2 regions of the Pseudomonas sp. BF-R-19 genome follow, and region 1 is predicted to be linked to the other one. Evidence: riboswitches for the same ligand, from Rfam matches in the RefSeq annotation. Region 1 holds a riboswitch; the other holds the start of a gene.
What was found. A riboswitch is a leader RNA that binds a small molecule or an ion and turns the genes downstream of it on or off. The one in region 1 is predicted to bind cobalamin.

Region 1 (6,263 bases):
TAAACTGCGCCCAAGCCTGCGAGGAGTTTCCATGACCGCTATTACCATCACTGACGCCGCCCACGATTACCTGGCTGATCTGCTCTCCAAGCAGAACACCCCGGGCATCGGCATCCGCGTCTTCATCACCCAGCCTGGCACCCAGTACGCCGAAACCTGCATTGCCTACTGCAAGCCGGGCGAAGAAAAACCCGAAGACACCGCGCTGGGGCTCAAAAGCTTCACCGCGTACATCGACCACTTCAGCGAAGCCTTCCTGGACGATGCCGTTGTCGACTACGCCACCGACCGCATGGGCGGCCAACTGACCATCAAGGCGCCAAACGCCAAGGTACCGATGGTCAACGCCGACAGCCCGGTCAACGAGCGCATCAACTACTACCTGCAAACCGAGATCAACCCGGGGCTGGCCAGCCACGGTGGTCAGGTCAGCCTGATCGACGTGGTCGAAGACGGCATCGCTGTCCTGCAGTTCGGCGGTGGTTGCCAGGGCTGCGGCCAGGCCGACGTGACGCTGAAGGAAGGCATCGAGCGCACCTTGCTCGAGCGCATCCCTGAGCTCAAGGGTGTTCGCGACGTGACCGACCACACGCAGAAAGAAAACGCCTACTACTAAGGTGTTCGCTGCGGCATAAAAAAACGGCGTCCCGTGAGCGCCGTTTTTTATGGGTTGAATTCACTGACGCCTTCGCGAGCAAGCCCGCTCCCACAGGGGAATGCATTCCAAGTGTGGGAGCGGGCTTGCTCGCGAAGAGGGCGCTATGGGCGATAGAGATGCGCATGCCCCGCGCGATACAGCGACGATTCACTGAAATGGTCTCTGCCCAGCACACGACCCACCAGAATCAACGCCGTACGCCGAAACCCCTTGGCTTCAACCTTCCCGGCAATATCCTCAAGCGTGCCCACCACCCAATCCTGATCCGGCCAGCTCGCGCGGTGAACCACGGCAATCGGGCAATCGGCGCCGTAATGGGGCAGCAGTTCCTCAACGATCTTCGCCAGGTGATTGACCCCCAAGTGAATCGCCATGGTCGCGCCGTGCTGCGCCAGGCTGGAGAATTCCTCCCCAGGTGGCATGGCGGTCTTGTCGGCGTAGCGCGTCAGGATGACGCTTTGCGAAATGTCCGGCAGGGTCAGTTCCGCACCCAAAAGCGCTGCGCAAGCGGCTGTGGCCGTCACGCCAGGTACGATTTCGAACGCAATGCCCAGCTCGCGCAGATAGCGAATCTGCTCGCCAATGGCGCCATACAGGCTCGGATCGCCGGAGTGCACCCGGGCCACATCCTGGCCTTTGGCGTGGGCGCTCTTGATCAGGTCGATGATCTGTTCCAGATGCAGTTCGGCGCTGTTGACCACCTGTTCGGCACAGTGACCTTCCAGCACGGCGGCGGGCACCAGGGAACCGGCATAAATGATCACCGGGCAGCTGCGAATCAGCCGCTGGCCCTTGACGGTAATCAGTTCGGGGTCGCCGGGACCTGCGCCAATGAAGTAGACGGTCATCGTCGGTTCCTGTGGGGAAAAAGAGTCTGAACAGGGCTTCAGATGAAGAATGTTCATGATCAAAGGCGGGGATTATCGGTTTTTTACGCAGCGCCGGCCAATGCCAGTGTTGCCTGGGCGTATTTTTGCCGTGGAATCAGCAGTTTTGCCGGGGCCTGGGCCAGTTGTTCCGCCAGGGCCAGTGCGGCGCTTTCCGCCACGCCGTAGCAACCGGTGCGTTCAAACGCTATTTGCGATTGATGACTGAGTTGCGGTTCATAAGCGGCCAGTTGTTCACTGCTGAAATACATCAATTCCAGGCCAAGCTGCTGAGCCAGTTCGATCAGCGCAGGTTCGTCGCGCTTCGAATCGATGCTGGCCAGCGCCTTGATTTCATGACGCGCAATCTGGTGCGCCTCCAACGCCTGATCGAGCAGCGCCAGCAACGTGCTGACAGGGCAGCCCCGTTGGCAGCCCAGGCCGACCACCAGGGTCGGCGCTGTGCTGACGTCAGTCATGCGTGGTATTGGCCATCGCTTTTGCGACGGAACAACCAGGCGCTGATCAGGCCCAGGGCCAGCCAGAACGCCACGTTGGTCAGTTGCGAAGCGATTTTGAACTGGGTTTCCAGCGCCTCTGGAGCGAGCATCGAATGCACTTCCGGTTGTGGTGCGCCAATCACATGGGGAACGGCGAGGATCGCCGCGCCGAGGACTTTCATCAGCCAGTGCCGGCTGAACACGATCAGCGCGATACCGACGGCGGTGGAGGCGGCGGTACCGATCCACCACAGTTGCCGTTGTGCCAGATCGGCGGCAGCGGTGCCTGGCAGTTCCGGTGGCAGGCCGAGGGTCGGCGCGAGCACGAACGTCGCATAACCGGCCAGGCCCCAGAGCAGGCCTTGCGAGGTTTTGGTCGGCGCACGCAAGGTGTACAGGCCGGCCAGCATCAGGGCGAAACCGACGGCCACCACCAGGTTGCCACCGGTGGTCGACAGCACGCGCTGCCAGCCGTCTTCCGGCTCCCAGGCTTGTGCATCGTGGGTATGGGCAGCCATCGCACCGTCGGCGTGTTCATGCATTTCAACAGCGGCCGGTTCGGTTTTTTCGTAGGTCTCGGCCTGCAAAATCAGCGGAGCGACCCAGAAGCTTTGCAGCAGGGTCAGCAACAGGGCGGCCAACAGCCCGGTGAAACCTGCGGTTTGCGCAATACGCTTGATCATGTCGACAGCTCTCAATGGCACGGGAACGCGGAGCTGTGACGGGTATCGTGGGCGGCGTTGTGCACCGCTTCGATGTGCGAGAAGCCGGCGAAATACACAAGGCAGGCGCCCAGGATCGACGCGCAGACGGCGGCGGCCAGACGTTGGGTCAGGGTTGAGGTGGTGCTCGCGGATGTGTGTTCGGCGCTGCTGATGATCGACATGGCGTTTCCCTCTGGTCTGTCAGCGGGGAATAAGAGCGTATGCAAACCCCCGCACGACCAGGCGCGCAGAGGTTCAAACAGCGCCCGCCCACCGCGGGTTTGTTGGTTCAGCGACCGTACTGGTCACTTTGTGTTGCGGGCCGGTCTCCGGGCTCACGAGGGGCAAAGACCTGGGCCTGAACCTGAAAGCATCACCTTCCCATGCCGCAGTGGCACAGTGGATCTGACGCTTCGCTCGCTTACCGTTGCGGGGGCAGCACCGGACTGACATGGCTTAAGAGTAAAGCACATGATTCACCGGTTTCCCGTTTCACCCTGTGAAGGGCACCCGTAACAAGGTGTGTAGGAGAGCATGGGCGGGGGTGGGGCGTCAATTGGCAAGGGTTCTCAACTGAAGACCGAGTCGCCTTCATCGCGATCAAGCTCGCTCCCACATTGGAACGCGGTCATCTGTGGGAGCGAGCTTGCTCGCGATGGGGCCAGTGAGGGCACCACAAGACATTGACCCGCCCCAAGACCATGCGTAGCCTTGCGCTTTCGAGGTTCTTCGGCGTCTGCCGAAGCTAAGAAGGGAACGCGGTCGATGCCGCGGCTGCCCCCGCAACTGTGAACGGTGATGTTCGTTGCCACGCCACTGCAGGCTCAATCCATGAGGCCGGCGGGAAGGCGCAGCGAATGCCAGGCTCAAGGCCGGCACACCGTCAGCCAGGAGACCTGCCTCGTCACAGATTCTCACTTTCAACCGGGCGGGGTGATCCGGTGGCGAACTCTTCAGGCACGCGCGTCCGCGTTGTCGGTCGTCGTCCCGTATGCCCGCCACATTAGCCATAGGGCATCCGATGAAAACACTGGCCAAACTCCCCGTCACCATCGTTACCGGCTTTCTCGGCTCGGGCAAGACCACGCTGCTGCGGCACATGCTCGACAACGCCCAGGGTCGCCGCATCGCGGTGATCGTCAACGAATTTGGCGAGTTGGGCATCGACGGCGAAATCCTCAAGCAGTGCTCCATCGGTTGCACCGAAGAAGAAGCCTACGGCCGTGTCTATGAGCTGGCCAACGGCTGCCTGTGCTGCACCGTCCAGGAAGAATTCTTCCCGGTGATGCGCGAACTGGTGGCCCGTCGCGGTGATCTCGACCATATCCTCATCGAAACGTCCGGCCTGGCCCTGCCCAAGCCGCTGGTGCAGGCCTTCCAGTGGCCGGAAATCCGCAGCGCCTGCACGGTGGATGCGGTGATCACCGTGGTTGACAGCCCGGCCGTGGCCGCCGGCACCTTCGCCGCGTTTCCGGATCAGGTCGACGCCCAGCGCAAGCTCGACCCGAACCTGGACCACGAATCGCCGCTGCACGAACTGTTCGCCGACCAATTGGCCAGCGCTGACCTGGTGATCCTCAACAAAGCCGACCTGATCAACCCGGCGGACCTGGCCCGCGTGCGCCTGGAAGTCGCCGAGGAATTGCCGCCAGCGGTGAAAATCATTGAAGCCAGCAGCGGTCGCCTGCCGCTGGACGTGCTGATCGGCCTGGGTGCCGGCTCCGAAGAACACATCGACAGCCGTCACAGCCACCACGACCATCATCACGATGGCGACGACGATCATGATGACCACGATCACGACGCCTTCGATTCGATCTCCATCGAACTGCCGCAAGCCGACGAAAGCCTGCTGCTGGATGCGCTGACCCAACTGGTGGTCCAACACGGCATCCTGCGGGTCAAGGGTTTTGCGGCGATCCCCAACAAGCCGATGCGCCTGCTGATCCAGGGCGTGGGCACGCGTTTCGACAAGCACTTCGACCGCCAGTGGGGCGCCGAAGAAGCGCGAGTCACCCGTCTGGTGCTGATCGGCCAGGAACTGGACGCCACTGTTCTCGAAGCGCAATTGCGCGCCGCGCTCAGCGTGTAAGCCATGCACCTGCTCAGGACCCAGCCCGGCGGTTTCGTGTCGGATGACAACATTGCCGACCTTGGACAAACCCCCGCCGAACTGGTGGTCCTGTGCAGCGGCGATTCCAGCCTGGCGCTGCTCGCCGAAGCGGCGCAGCAGTTGCCCGACGATTACCCGAGCGTGCGCCTGGCCAACCCGATGCAGGTGCAGAATCATGCCTCGGTGGATTTGTACGTCGATGAAGTGCTGCGTCACGCCAGGGTGATCCTGATTTCGCTGCACGGCGGCATCGCCTATTGGCGTTACGGCATTGAGCGCCTGGTCGAGCTGTCGCAGCGCGGTGTGCAGGTGATTCTGGTGCCAGGTGATGATCGCCCGGATCCGGAGCTCAGTGACCTGAGCACCGTCGGCGCGGAGGATCGCGACCGGCTCTGGCAGTTTTTGCGCCAGGGCGGCATGGGCAACGCCCTCGATTTCTTCCGCTGTCTGGCCAACCGCTGGCTGGCCCGTGATTACACCTGGGGCGAGCCGCAAACCTTGCCGCGCACGGCGATATACCATCCGCACAAACACTGCGCCGCACTGAGTGACTGGCAAGCCGATTGGCAAGCGGGTCAACCGGTGGCGGCGGTGCTGTTTTACCGCTCGCATTTGCAGGCGGCGAACACGGCTTTCATTGATGTTTTTTGCCAGCGCTTGCAGGCCGCGGGGTTGAATCCGTTGCCGATCGCGCTGGCCAGTCTGAAAGAGCCCGGTTGTCTTTGCGTGGTCGAGGACTGGCTCGACGAGGCCAGCGTCTCGGTGATCCTCAACACCACCGGCTTTGCCCAATCCAGTCCCGAAGCACCGCATCTGCGCCCGTTTCGCCGCAATATTCCGGTGATCCAGGCGATTTGCGCCCAGGACAACGAACCGGGTTGGCGCGCCAGCGAACAGGGCCTCGGCCCCCGTGACCTGGCGATGCACATTGCCTTGCCGGAACTGGACGGACGCATCATCAGCCGCCCGATCAGTTTCAAGGACTTGGCGTGGCGCAGTGAACGCAGTCAGTCGGATGTGGTCTGCTACCGGCCACAACCGGAACGCATGGATTTCGTTGCCGAACTGGCGCGGCGCTGGGTCGATCTGGCGCGGGTGCCCAATGCGGAAAAACGCATTGCCTTGATTCTCGCCAATTATCCGACCCGCGACGGTCGCATCGGCAACGGCGTCGGCCTCGATACCCCGGCCGCCGCGCTGAATATCCTGCGGGCGCTGCATGCCGAAGGTTATCCGTTGCCGGCTGAGTTGCCGGACAGCGGCACCGCGCTGATCCAGCAGTTGCTGGGTGGCGTCAGCAACGATCTCGAGACCCTCGACCTGCGTCCGTGCCAGCAAAGCCTGGGGATGGATGACTATCTGGCGATGTTCAATGCACTGCCCGAAGCCAACCGCGCGGCGGTGCTCGAACGTTGGGGCGCG
Region 2 (6,263 bases), on a different contig from region 1:
CTTATCTGAGCGCCAAGCGTGTTCTGCAGCCTGAACACCTGGCGCGTAATCCGTAACCTTCGGAGCCGGTGCTCATGACTGCTCGCACGCTCAATCTCGACGACGACCTGTACCAATACCTGCTCGATGTTTCGCTGCGCGAAACGCCACTGCTCAAGCGCTTGCGCGATGAGACCCAGGCGCTGCCAATGGCACGCTGGCAAGTGGCGCCTGAGCAGGGACAGTTTCTTGCTTTGCTGGTGAAACTGACGGGGGCCAGGCGCTTGCTCGAGGTCGGTACCTTTACCGGCTACAGCGCGCTGTGCATGGCGGCGGCGTTGCCCGCTGACGGTTCGCTGATTTGCTGTGACATCCCCGGCGACTACAACGCCACCGCACGGCGCTACTGGCAAGAGGCGGGGCTCGCCGGGCGGATTGACCTGCGACTGGCCCCGGCGCTGGAAACCCTCGCCGAGCTTGAGCGACAAGGGCAAGGCGAGCAGTTCGACCTGGTGTTCATCGATGCCGACAAGGCCAACTACCCGGCTTATCTGGAACACGCCCTGCGATTGCTGCGGGTTGGTGGTCTGGCGGTGTTCGATAACACCCTGTGGAGCGGGCGCGTGCTTGAGGCCAGCCCCGAGAGCGCGGACACCCGGGCGATCCAGGCGCTCAACCGGGCCTTGAAAGACGATGTGCGGGTGGATCTGTCGTTGTTGCCGTTGGGCGATGGTTTGACCCTTTGCCGCAAACGCTGAGCCCCTGTGGGAGCGGGCTTGCTCGCGAATGCAGGCTGTCAGTCGACTAATATTCTGACTGAAGCACCGCCTTCGCGAGCAAGCCCGCTCCCACAGGTCAAGTGACTTACTTGACTGCCGAAACCCGCCACACCTTGTTCCCCACATCATCGGCCACCAACAGGTCGCCCTGGCGGTCGATCACCACACCCACCGGGCGTCCCATGGCCTGTTCCTTGTCGTTGAGAAATCCGCTGAGCACTTCAACGGGCTTTCCGACGGGTATGCCCGCGCTGAACGGCACGAAAATCACTTTGTAGCCACTGTGGGGGTTGCGGTTCCATGAGCCGTGCTGCCCGATGAATGCCCCTTGGGTGAACGGCGGCGGCAGCTTGCTGTTTTCTGCAAAGGTCAGGCCCAGTGATGCCGTGTGCGGGCCGACGGCGTAGTCCGGGGCGATAGCCTTGGCCACCAGGTCCGGGTTTTGCGGCTCGACGCGAATATCGACATGCTGGCCGTAGTAACTGTACGGCCAGCCATAAAAAGCGCCGTCCTTCACCGAAGTGATGTAGTCCGGCACCAGGTCACTGCCGATTTCATCCCGTTCGTTGACCGCGGTCCACAGCGCGCCACTGTGCGGTTCCCAGGCCATGCCGTTGGGGTTGCGCAGGCCGGAGGCGAAGATCCGCTGCTGGCCGGTGGCACGATCCACTTCCCAGATCGCCGCGCGACCTTCTTCCTTGTCCATGCCGTTTTCGGCGACGTTGCTGTTGGAGCCCACGGTCACGTAGAGCTTGCTGCCGTCCCTGCTGGCGATGACGTTTTTGGTCCAGTGGTGGTTCAGCGGGCCGCCCGGCAGGTCGACAACCTTGACCGGCGGCGACTTGATCTGCGTATCGCCACTTTCATAGTGAAAGCGCAGCAGGCGATCCGTGTCGGCCACATACAGGTCATTGCCGACCAGGGTCATGCCAAAGGGCGAGTTAAGGTTTTGCAGAAACACCGTGCGGGTTTCCGCGACGCCATCGTGGTCCTTGTCGCGCAGCAAGGTGATGCGGTTGGCGCTGGGCACACCGGCCCCGGCGCGGCCCATGACTTTCTTCATCACCCAGCCGCGAATGCCTTTACCGTCTTCGGGTTTGGGTGGTGCACTGGTTTCCGCCACCAACACGTCGCCATTGGGCAGTACATAAAGCCAGCGGGGGTGATCCAGGTCTTCGGCAAAAGCAGCCACTTGAGTGCCCGTGGCGGCAATGGGTTTCGCACCCTGTGGCCAGCCGATGGCCGGGGCGATGTTCACGGTCGGAACCAGTGTCTTGTTGGGCTCAGGTAGTTGAGGTGACGGGCCGGTACCGTCGGAGACTTGCAGGCGGGAGGTCTCGCCACAAGCGGCGAGCCCTGCGCCAAGCGCGATAACGAGAGCGAGCGGGGGCGTGCGCATGCTGGTCTTCCCTATGAATGCCTTGTTCTAATCATAGAGAAGCGTTGTCGTCCGATGGTTCAACCCCTCAGCCGCGTGCTTCCTTGAACAGCACCGCAATGCCGGGGTGATAGTTGCCGGCTTCGTTGCGCAACTTGCGGTAGGCATAAGGGAAATACCAGGCGACAGCGCAGCTGTGTTCCTTTTGCAGGTCGTCGACCATGTCCTGGAGTTCTTCCGGCGTGGCGCCCTGCTGGGCTTTTTGCGGGGCGACGAACAGGCAGCCGAGTTTCAGGTCGCTGGCGTGGCTCAGGCGCTTCGCATCGCTGGCGATGTCGAGCAAGGCCTGGGACAGGTTGAGGCTGTTGACCCGTGGCCAGCGCTGGCTGGTCTGGATGTAGGCGCGGGTTTCAGGCGAGGCCAGGAGCAGGTCGGCGCGGCTGTTGCGTTCGCCTTCTTCCATCTGTTTGCGGGTGGGCGCTTGTTGCAGCGTGACCATCTCGGCCATCCAGGCGGCGGCAGACAGCAGTCCGAGATTGGCCTTTTCGTCGTGCCAGTACGGTGTGTCGCCATCACCGCGGACGGCATTGTAACGGTCGATGCATTCGAACCAGCGCTCAAGCACCGGGCGCAGGAATTCCAGCTTTGGATTGCTGATGATCATGCCTTGCATGGGCTCACCCTTGTTGTTGTGTTGTGAGTTTGTGGCTCTTTGATATCACTGCTGAGAGCGTGGCACAAGATTGACGTCAGTTTATTGATTGATGGCAGTTATTCGGTCGATGGCCTCCCGGCTTTAATTGACGCTCCACCCCCAACCCTCTAACCTTCGCGGCTTGTTTCAGGTGCTCTGTGGCTTGGGTCGACAGAGTGAAACAGGGAAGCCGGTGAGTGAGTCCTTCTGTTGGTCGAAGGCCCGCAATTCCGGCGCTGCCCCCGCAACGGTAAATGAGTGAAAACTGTGTGTGATGCCACTGTGTCGATTCGATGCGGGAAGGCGCACAGTCCGGCCCCGCGCCACTCATGAGCCCGGAGACCGGCCTGATTCATCCAGCGGCATCACGGTGGGCGATGCCAGGCTTTTTGCCTTCTATTCTTGTGCCTGCCCGCCGTTATTCCTGCCTCAACGGAGAGCTCCCCCATGACTGATACCCCCGATCGTGACGAACGCCATCTGGCGCGCATGCAGCGCAAAAAAGCCGTGATCGACGAGCGCATCGCCAATTCCCCGAACGAGTGTGGCCTGCTGCTGGTACTGACCGGCAACGGCAAGGGCAAGAGCAGCTCGGCTTTCGGCATGCTTGCCCGCGCCATGGGGCACGGCATGCAATGCGGCGTGGTGCAGTTCATCAAGGGCCGCAACAGCACGGGGGAGGAGTTGTTCTTCCGGCGCTTTCCCGAGCAGGTGCGTTTTCACGTGATGGGCGAAGGCTTTACCTGGGAAACCCAGGACCGCCAGCGCGACATCGCCGCCGCCGAAGCCGCCTGGGCAGTGTCGCAGCAACTGCTGCGCGATCCGTCCATCGGTCTGGTGGTGCTGGATGAGCTGAACATCGCCCTCAAGCACGGCTACCTCGATCTCGATCAGGTGCTCAGTGACTTGCAGGCCCGGCCGCCGATGCAACACGTGGTGGTCACCGGTCGTGCTGCCAAGCCGGAAATGATCGAGATGGCTGACACCGTCACCGAAATGGGCGTGATCAAACACGCTTTTCAGGCCGGGATCAAAGCGCAGAAAGGCGTCGAATTGTGAGTCAGCCTCGGCACTGTCCGGCGGTATTGATTGCCGCGCCAGCTTCCGGCCAGGGCAAGACCACCGTCACCGCGGCACTGGCCCGATTGCATCGCAATCAGGGGCGCAAGGTCCGTGTATTCAAGTGCGGCCCCGACTTTCTCGATCCGATGATCCTCGAACGCGCCAGCGGTGCGCCGGTGTATCAACTGGACATGTGGATGGTCGGCGAGCAGGAGAGTCGCCGGTTGTTGTGGGAAGCCGCCGCTGAAGCCGACCTGATCCTGATCGAAGGCGTCATGGGGCTGTTCGACGGTACGCCGTCGAGCGCCGATCTGGCGCGGCATTTCGGTGTGCCGGTGCTGGGGGTGATCGATGGCACCGCCATGGCCCAGACCTTTGGCGCATTGGCCCTGGGGCTGGCGCGTTATCAGCCGGACTTGCCGTTCGCCGGCGTGCTGGCCAATCGTGTCGGCACGCTGCGCCACGCGCAACTGCTCGAAGGCAGCCTGACTGAAGGTTTGCGCTGGTACGGCGCGCTGTCCCGGGAAACCGGGATCGAATTGCCGAGCCGACACCTGGGGCTGGTGCAGGCCAGTGAGTTGAACGATCTCGACCTGCGCCTCGATGCGGCAGCCGATGCCCTGGCCAGCAGTTGCGAGGTCGCGCTGCCACCAGCGGTCGAGTTCGCCGCCCCTGATGTCATCGCGGTCGAGCCGCTGCTGGCCGGAGTGCGCATTGCCGTCGCCCGCGATGAAGCCTTTGCGTTCACCTACGGCGCGAGCCTGGATCTGCTGCGGGCGATGGGCGCCGAGTTGTCGTTCTTCTCGCCGATCCGCGACCGAGCGTTGCCGGAGGCGGACAGCCTGTATCTGCCGGGCGGTTACCCGGAGCTGCACCATGTTGCGCTGGCGCAAAACACTGCGATGCTCGACGCGATCCGCGCCCACCACCGAGCAGGCAAACCGTTGCTCGCCGAGTGTGGCGGCATGCTGTATCTGCTCGATTCCCTGACTGATGTCGAGGGCACTCGCGCCGAACTGGTTGGCTTGCTGGCCGGTGATGCGGTGATGCAAAAGCGTCTGGCAGCGCTGGCGTTGCAAGCGGTGGAATTGCCGGAAGGTTTGCTGCGCGGGCACACCTATCACCATTCGCTGACCACCACTGAACTGCCGCCGATTGCCCGGGGCTTGAGCCCTAACGGCGGGCGCGGAGCGGAGGCGGTCTACCGTGAGGGGCGGATGACCGCCTCTTATGTGCACTTTTATTTTCCGTCGAACCCCTCGGCGATTGCCGCGCTGTTTGCGCCGGACCTTGAAGCCGCCTTCGCGAGCAAGCCCGCTCCCACAGGGGATTGCGTTTCTTCAGGCCGCTCACCTTCAAATGTGGGAGCGGGCTTGCTCGCGAAGCGGCCATGAGCGACAACGCATTCTCTGAAGCCGAACGCGCAGCGGTCTATCGTGCCATCGCCGAGCGCCGCGACATGCGCCACTTCAGCGGCGGCACCGTCGAGCCCGAATTGCTGCGGCGCCTGCTCGAGGCCGCGCATCAGGCTCCCAGTGTCGGCCTGATGCAGCCCTGGCGCTTCATCCGCATCAGCGATCGCGCCTTGCGCGGGCAAATCCAGGCCCTGGTGGAAGAAGAGCGCATCCGCACTGCGCTCGCCCTCGGCGAGCGCAGCGATGAGTTCATGAAGCTCAAGGTCGAAGGCATCAACGATTGCGCCGAGGTACTGGTCGCCGCACTGATGGACGACCGCGAGCAGCATATCTTCGGTCGCCGCACGCTGCCGGAAATGGACATGGCTTCGTTGTCCTGCGCGATCCAGAATCTGTGGCTGGCGTCCCGCGCCGAAGGGCTGGGCATGGGTTGGGTGTCGCTGTTCGAACCCCAAGCCTTGGCCGATTTGTTGAATTTGCCACCGGGAGCCAAGCCGCTGGCGGTGCTGTGCCTGGGACCGGTGAAGGAGTTCTACCCGGCGCCGATGCTGGTGCTCGAAGGCTGGGCACAGGCGCGTCCGCTACATGAATTGCTGTACGAAAATTATTGGGGAGTGAGTCAATGAGTGTGGCGTTGTTGAGTGTCGCCGCGGTTGCGCTGGATGCGCTGCTGGGTGAACCCAAACGCTGGCATCCGCTGGTGGCGTTCGGCCGTTTTGCCGAGCGCATCGAGCAACGTTTCAACGGTGGTGGTCGCGGCTGGCGCAGTCATGGCGTCACCGCGTGGGTGACTGCCGTGTTGCCGCTGACGTTGTTGGCCACGGCATTTTCCTGGGCGCCTTATGTTGGCTGGATCGTCGAGATTCTCGCGCTCTATTGCGCCCTCGGCATGCGCAGCCTCGGTGAGCACGTCACGCCTGTGGCCAAGGCCCTGCGCAGTAATGACCTGGAAGCGG

Region 2: linked by a shared signal. The riboswitch ahead of cobO (cob(I)yrinic acid a,c-diamide adenosyltransferase) and the one ahead of KGB28_RS05055 (CbtB domain-containing protein) in region 1 are both predicted to bind cobalamin.

What each region holds. Positions count from the first base shown of each region.
Region 1 is NZ_JAHBDN010000034.1:84,347-90,609, forward strand. It holds gene nfuA (Fe-S biogenesis protein NfuA) at 32-616, shown strand; gene cobM (precorrin-4 C(11)-methyltransferase) at 760-1,506, opposite strand; gene KGB28_RS05045 (cobalamin biosynthesis protein) at 1,590-2,003, opposite strand; gene KGB28_RS05050 (CbtA family protein) at 2,000-2,707, opposite strand; gene KGB28_RS05055 (CbtB domain-containing protein) at 2,719-2,910, opposite strand; cobalamin riboswitch at 3,031-3,257, opposite strand; cobalamin riboswitch at 3,434-3,647, shown strand; gene cobW (cobalamin biosynthesis protein CobW) at 3,750-4,820, shown strand; gene cobN (cobaltochelatase subunit CobN) at 4,824-6,263, shown strand, end outside.
Region 2 is NZ_JAHBDN010000073.1:417-6,679, reverse strand. It holds gene KGB28_RS21715 (C40 family peptidase) at 1-56, shown strand, start outside; gene KGB28_RS21710 (O-methyltransferase) at 75-737, shown strand; gene KGB28_RS21705 (PQQ-dependent sugar dehydrogenase) at 844-2,157, opposite strand; gene KGB28_RS21700 (hypothetical protein) at 2,225-2,809, opposite strand; cobalamin riboswitch at 2,963-3,196, shown strand; gene cobO (cob(I)yrinic acid a,c-diamide adenosyltransferase) at 3,278-3,889, shown strand; gene KGB28_RS21690 (cobyrinate a,c-diamide synthase) at 3,886-5,286, shown strand; gene bluB (5,6-dimethylbenzimidazole synthase) at 5,283-5,933, shown strand; partial or broken gene cbiB (adenosylcobinamide-phosphate synthase CbiB) at 5,930-6,263, shown strand, end outside.